Regions from separate parts of the Lysinibacillus sp. RS11 genome, predicted to be linked through region 2. Evidence: riboswitches for the same ligand, from Rfam matches in the RefSeq annotation. Region 2 holds a riboswitch; the other holds the start of a gene.
What was found. Region 2 has a riboswitch for FMN ahead of ribE (riboflavin synthase). Riboswitches for the same ligand answer to the same signal wherever they lie in the genome.

Region 1 (3,429 bases), 210 kb from region 2:
TATTTATATAAAGATGAAAATGGGGCTGAGTATTTATCACCTGATTCTAGCAAGACTTATTCTACTGTAACAGAGGCTCTTATCGATATGGGGAATAAAAAAGATGATGGATACGTTCCGGTCGTTCCTGAACAAGTGACATACACTGTGCAAGAGGTAGCTGAAGGTGTTGTCGTTACATTTAATGAGCCACTGGATTTAACAACAATGGATGCCGTTCGCGCAACTCAATTAATTGAAGCGATGATGCTCACTGCTGCAAGCTTTGATCAACAAGTACGTCTAGATAATGTTGTACAGGAGAGCTGGGAGGGATTTGATTTGAAAAATTTCTTACCAAAGCCTGTGGGAGCCAATAAACAATATATGCCATAAATAGCATAACGTTAAACTTAACAAATAGATGAACAAAAATTTTCAGGAGCATTCTCGCCGCTGTATGTGCAAGAATGCTCCTGTCCATCTATGAACTACTTATTTAAAGCTAGGGATGATACTTGTTAAAAAAAGACCATTTAAATAACATAGTGACTACTCGGAGCAAATCATAGCGTCATAGATGAGACCTAGAGCAAGCCGATAGAAGAATGGAAAGCAACCCTGAGTTATGGTGATGAGCCAGTTTATGAGGCAAAACATACAAGTTTAATCGGGATCTTTTATCTTCTTTCAGTAAATGTTTTTTGTAGCGAAAGTAAAGCGTCGGCTACAGAAGTCTCTCACCTCTATAGGTGGTGAGATGAATGCGGTTTTAAGCAACATTTCAGCGGGTGTACAATATCCGCTGGAATAGAGAAACTCAGTCTAAGAACGCCACGTCCTGTGGCAACGACTGAGTGACCACATCATGTTGCCGCTGCCGCTTCGCTTTCGCGCAGATCTTTTGCTGACGCTACGTTGGCACTGCGCTTTCGCACAAAAAACATCTGCAGGCCTAAGCATAAAGCCGATTCCGGGCAATTATGCCGAGGCATAATTGATGAAAAGCTATTTACTTTTCCCTAATAATTCATTATAGTAAAGTTATAAAACAAAAAATATTGATTCATCTTCGGGGCAGGGTGAAAATCCCGACCGGCGGTAATAGAGTTGTAAGTCGCTAATGTTTTTAAGACACATTGGCTCGAATGATTTACTAAAGACTCTTCAGCCCGCGACCTGTGCAAAGTTTTTTTGCATGGCTGACTTGGTGTAATTCCAAGGCCGACAGTTAAAGTCTGGATGGGAGAAGATGGAGGTGCGATCGTCATTCATTGTTATGAATTTAGCTATGTACGAGCGTTTTTTTCGATGTGTCTTCACACAGTGCTTGCTCAAAAATAGCTAATCAATGGCGTTTATTAATCATGCCTATTCTCCCTTATGCTCTTTTGCATAAGGGTTTTTTCGTAATAATAATTGATAAGGTCGTGGCCTTTCTTCTTGCGAGATTGAATCAGCAAAGAGGAGAGAGTTTTCAATGAAGAAAAATTTGAAACTTCAATCGTTTATTACGATTGGTATGCTGAGCAGTATTTCGTTTTTATTAATGCTTTTTAATTTCCCGATTCCGCCATTCCCAGCGTTTTTGGAAGTGGATTTCAGTGATATGCCAGCATTGCTAGCTGCAATCACAATGGGACCGGTAGCCGGTATTTTAGTAGAATTATTTAAAAATGTGTTGGACTGGATTTTCTCAGGTACGCCAACGGGAGTACCGGTAGGGCATATGGCGAACTTTACAACAGGAATTTTATTTATTTTACCAGTGAGCTTTGTTTTTAATCGCTTCAAAACGGTTAAAGGTCTTGTTGGAGGTTTAGCTGCTGGAACAATTATTATGGCAGTAGGAATGAGCCTTCTGAACTATGCAGTATTTTTACCTATGTACACTTACTTTTTAGGTATGGAGCCTGTTGTAGGTGATTCACTATATAAAATGATCGTAGCTGGTATCTTGCCATTTAACATTGTGAAAGGTATTTTAATTACTATCATCATGGCGTTACTATTCACAACAATGCGTAAATGGATTATTAATCAGCGTTCCATGTACTTAACAAAATAATTAGGTGAAACCTCGAGTTGTAAGTTGCTCGAGGTTTTTTATGTGAGAATGTTAAACAAGAATTGAAGTGACGGGTAGAAATTTATCATCTAGTCGGTTTTAGTATTTTAGTGTAAAATAAGGAAGAGTTTAGAATGTTAGAGGAGTTTGAAGAGATGAGTGAACAAAAGAGTCAGTGGTCTAGTAAACTAGGCTTTATTTTAGCGTCGGCAGGAGCTGCAATTGGACTGGGGGCAATTTGGAAGCTTCCGTATGTTACTGGACAAAGTGGTGGGGGAGCGTTTTTCCTTATTTTTGTTTTCTTTACGTTGTTAATTGGTTTACCGATGCTATTATCAGAATACGTTTTAGGTCGTGGAACACAGTCAGAGGCTGTGACTGCATATAAAAAAATTGCACCAACAAAAACAGGCTGGGCATGGGTTGGCCGAATGGGTGTGCTGGGCTGTTTTTTGTTGTTAACTTTTTACAGCGTTGTAGGAGGCTGGATCTTTATATATAGTGGGCTCGGTGTAGCTGGGGCTGTTATTGATCCTGCGAATGATCCTAGTGAATTATTTGGAAAGATTGTAGGAACGCCTTGGATTACATTACTAGGTTTAGGCTTGTTTACGCTGATAAATGTACTTGTCATTTCACTTGGTGTGCAAAATGGTATAGAGAAGGCTAATAAGTGGATGATGCCCTTATTATTTATCATGTTTATAGTGCTTGTTGTGCGAGCGGTAACATTAGATGGGGCAATGGAAGGTGTTAAATTCTTCTTGTGGCCGGATTTTTCCAATATTACTGGCAAGGCTGTATTAGAAGCGTTAGGGCAGTCCTTTTTTGGTTTAGCAGTAGGGTTTTCTTGTCTTGTGACGTACAGTTCATATTTAAAAAAGGATGTGAGTTTGCCTAACTCGGCGGGCTCTGTTGTACTCTTAACTGTGCTTGTATCGTTTTTAGCAGGATTAGCGATTTTCCCTGTTGTGTTTGCTTTTGATTTAGAGCCTGCAGCTGGACCAGGTTTGCTATTTATGGTTCTGCCAACAGCGTTTAGTCAAATGCCATTTGGTGAAATATTCTTAGCGATGTTTTTATTATTATTTTTATTTGCAACGCTAACATCTTCCTTCAGTTTATATGAAATTATCGTAGCCGCATTTATTGAAAAGGGTCGTATGTCTCGTTCTGCATTGGCGATGTTGTTAGGTGTAGTAGTCTTTATTGCTGCAATCCCAGCAGCGCTTTCATCGAGTACATTAGCAGATGTATCGATCTTTGGGAAAACAATTTTTGATGCAACAGACTTTTTAGTATCAAATTTAATGCTTCCGTTAGGCAATTTGTTGATCGCTATCTTTATTGCCTATGTAGTGGACAAAGAATTTGTGAAGAAG
Region 2 (3,429 bases):
ATACACAATGAATGCCGTTCATTTTTAGGAATTCTAAAATGTTCTCCTGTGAATTGGAGGAAATGATAAGGATTTTATAGCCCCTTTGATCAATTTCCATAAGAACGTCTTTAATACCATCATAAAGGTGGACATCATTTAATGATTGACGATACAATCGATAAAATTGTGGTAAAATCATGGGCAATTTATACATGGGGAAGTCAAATAATTTACTACGTTCCGCTATTGACAATTTTTTCAGTGCTTCGATTTCCTTTAACTCTATTCCTTTAAATTTATATTTTAGTGCAAGCGTATTCCATGCTGATGCAAACACTGCTGTAGAATCAGCCAATGTTCCATCAAAATCAAAGATAATATATTTCATGTAAACTTTCTCCTTTATAATCTAGTTGTATAGACGCTTTTTTCTTAAAAATGTTACTAGGAATAGGAAAGCCTATTCTTAATATAATGACATGATTATACAGGATATGAAACAACGTATTGTAAATAACCCTTGATAAGCATTTTTTTCACTAATACTTAAAAATTTTTTCAGGTAAAGGAGAACAAAGCATTTTCTTTGCATGCATCTTAAAGCTAAGGGGGTTTAATAGCATCTGATTACGGAATTTTCTGATAATTATATTATGTAAAACGCCACGAATTTTTTAATATAATTTATCAGGCGTGTTGATTAGGAAAAAATAGGTTTATTATTGAGTGATTAAAGGATCTTTTTGTAGCTATTTTGCTAATATATTCTCATTTAAACTAGATTGTACTCTGGGCTACTCGAGTGCTTTTGCAGCCTTTGCTTTCGTCGCAGAGCTTAGCTTCAGCCTGGAGCGGAAATCTGCCTCTTTGTATTAATTTGAATGGATAAAATGATTAATCAACACACCTGATAACGTATGCTAATAGGAAAATACCTGTCATCCGTTAGTATTGAGACAGGTACAAACAAATACCCATCCCTTTCTCGCCAAAGCATCAAGAGGTGCAGCCTGTATTTTTTAAAGAATTATCTGGATAATATAATAAAATAGTGTTATCGTAAGAAATAGCTAAATAAAAAATCCTTCGGGGTAGGGTGAAATTCCCAATCGGCGGTGATGAAGTAATTCAAAGTCCGTGAGCGCAAGCTGATTTGGTGCAAATCCAAAACCGACAGTTATAGTCTGGATGGGAGAAGGGTAAAAGTATGAGCTTTTTAAATTCATTTGAATTTACAAGGTTTATTTGAGTATGCTTTTGTTAACTACTTCCCATCATTTAAGTTGGGAAGTTTTTTTATCTTCATTCAGTAGGTGTTTAGAACACGAATGAAGATAAAACCTCCGGACGCAATTACGCCAAGGCAAATTGATTTATTATTTAGCTAACGAATTGAATAGTAGTATGTTCTTCGGGGTAGGGTGAAATTCCCAATCGGCGGTGATGAAGTAATTCAAAGTCCGTGAGCGCAAGCTGATTTGGTGCAAATCCAAAACCGACAGTGATAGTCTGGATGGGAGAAGAACAGATGAGATGATAGCCTATGGAAAAATTTTGTATCCATTAGGTTTGTTTGTTGACGTCTTATTAATATGAACTCCCAAACCCCTTTAATGAAAGGGGTTTTTTGTTTGAATGAAAATTCTTTATTGCTGAGAGAAGGGACAACCGCTAAAGATTGGAACGCTGAAAGCATAGGAAGTAGGTGGAAAATTGTTTACAGGGATTGTTGAAGATATTGGTACAGTAAAAACTTTGCAAAGTAATCGACAAAGTATGAAAATTACCGTTATTTCATCGAAAATGGTGGAGGATGTAAAGCTCGGGGACAGTATAGCGGTTAATGGTGTTTGTTTAACGGTGATACATTTTAATGAACAGGAGCTAACGATGGATGTGATGCCTGAATCGGTGAAAGCAACAAATTTACAGCAGCTCGCTGTAGGAGATCCGGTAAATTTAGAGCGCGCCATGTCTGCTAATGGACGTTTCGGTGGACATTTTGTATCAGGACATGTAGATGGAGTAGGGAAAATATTGCGTAAGCGAGCATTAGCAAATGCAGTCTATATTGATTTTGAGTTGTCAGAGGAGTTAACGGGCTATTGTATTCCAAAGGGTTCCATCACGATTGACGGTACGAGCTTAACACTTTTTCAAGTCGAGAAGAATAGTGTCACAGTAGCACTGATACCGCACACTTACAAGGAAACAATTTTAGGTATGAAGAAAATTGGGGATCTCGTCAATATAGAAACCGATTTAGTTGGGAAATATATTTTGCATCAACTGAAGCGTGGACAGGAAATGCCGACCATTACGAGAGACTTCTTAGCACAAAACGGGTTTTAACTAACACTGAACAGGAGGTGGCGATATTGCTACATTCAATTGAAGAAGCAATAGAGGATTTAAAACAAGGTAAGATGATTGTTGTTGTAGATGATGAGGATCGAGAAAATGAAGGAGACTTACTGGCGCTTGCAGAGTTTATGACACCTGAAACGATTAACTTTATGGCGACCTATGGAAGAGGCCTTATTTGTACACCGATTTCACCGCAACTTGCACTGAAATTAGGCTTGCACCCAATGGTCCGTCATAACACAGATAATCATCAAACAGCATTTACGGTTAGCATAGATCATGTGAATACAACGACAGGAATCAGCGCCTTTGAACGAGCGATGACGATAGAAAAAATGATAGAACCACAAGCAAAGGCTGAAGATTTCCGTAGACCTGGCCATATATTTCCATTAATTGCAAAGGAAAATGGTGTCTTAGAGCGTAGAGGTCATACTGAAGCAACAATTGATTTAGCCAAACTTTGTAATAGTATACCTGTGGGCATTATTTGTGAAATTATGGGCGACGATGGTAGAATGCTACGCTTTAATGACCTCATCAAGTATGCAGCTCAACATCATTTAAAAATGATTTCAGTAGAAGCATTGGCAACCTATCGACGTCAACAAATAATTGAAGAAAACAAACTGACAATATAAAAGAGGAGAGAAGAAAAATGGGTAGAACATTTGAAGCACAATTAATTGGTACGGATTTAAAAATAGCAGTAGTAGTAGGACGTTTCAATGAATTTATTACAAGTAAATTATTGGACGGGGCGTTAGATGGTTTAAAGCGTCATGGTGTGGACGAAAACTCGATCGATGTAGCATGGGTTCCTGGTGCATTTGAAGTTCCTTTCATCGCAAAACAGTTAGCTGAAACAAAGACGTATGACGCAATTATTGGATTAGGTACGGTGATTCGTGGTTCAACAACACACTATGACTATGTATGTAATGAATCGGCAAAAGGTATTGCTAGTGTGTCATTATCTACAAATGTACCTGTTATTTTTGGCATTGTTACAACTGAAAATATCGAGCAAGCAATTGAACGTGCGGGCACTAAATCAGGTAATAAAGGCTATGATGCGGC

Region 1: linked by a shared signal. The riboswitch ahead of AB9L17_RS06595 (ECF transporter S component) and the one ahead of ribE (riboflavin synthase) in region 2 are both predicted to bind FMN.

The regions. Positions count from the first base shown of each region.
Region 1 covers NZ_CP168124.1:1,351,423-1,354,851, forward strand. The annotation lists gene AB9L17_RS06585 (RNA polymerase subunit sigma) at 1-375, shown strand, start outside; gene AB9L17_RS06590 (hypothetical protein) at 846-974, opposite strand; FMN riboswitch at 1,044-1,237, shown strand; gene AB9L17_RS06595 (ECF transporter S component) at 1,460-2,047, shown strand; gene AB9L17_RS06600 (sodium-dependent transporter) at 2,203-3,429, shown strand, end outside.
Region 2 covers NZ_CP168124.1:1,564,907-1,568,335, forward strand. The annotation lists gene AB9L17_RS07700 (HAD hydrolase-like protein) at 1-370, opposite strand, end outside; FMN riboswitch at 1,061-1,186, shown strand; FMN riboswitch at 1,386-1,511, shown strand; gene ribE (riboflavin synthase) at 1,696-2,334, shown strand; partial or broken gene ribB (3,4-dihydroxy-2-butanone-4-phosphate synthase) at 2,361-2,954, shown strand; gene ribE (6,7-dimethyl-8-ribityllumazine synthase) at 3,008-3,429, shown strand, end outside.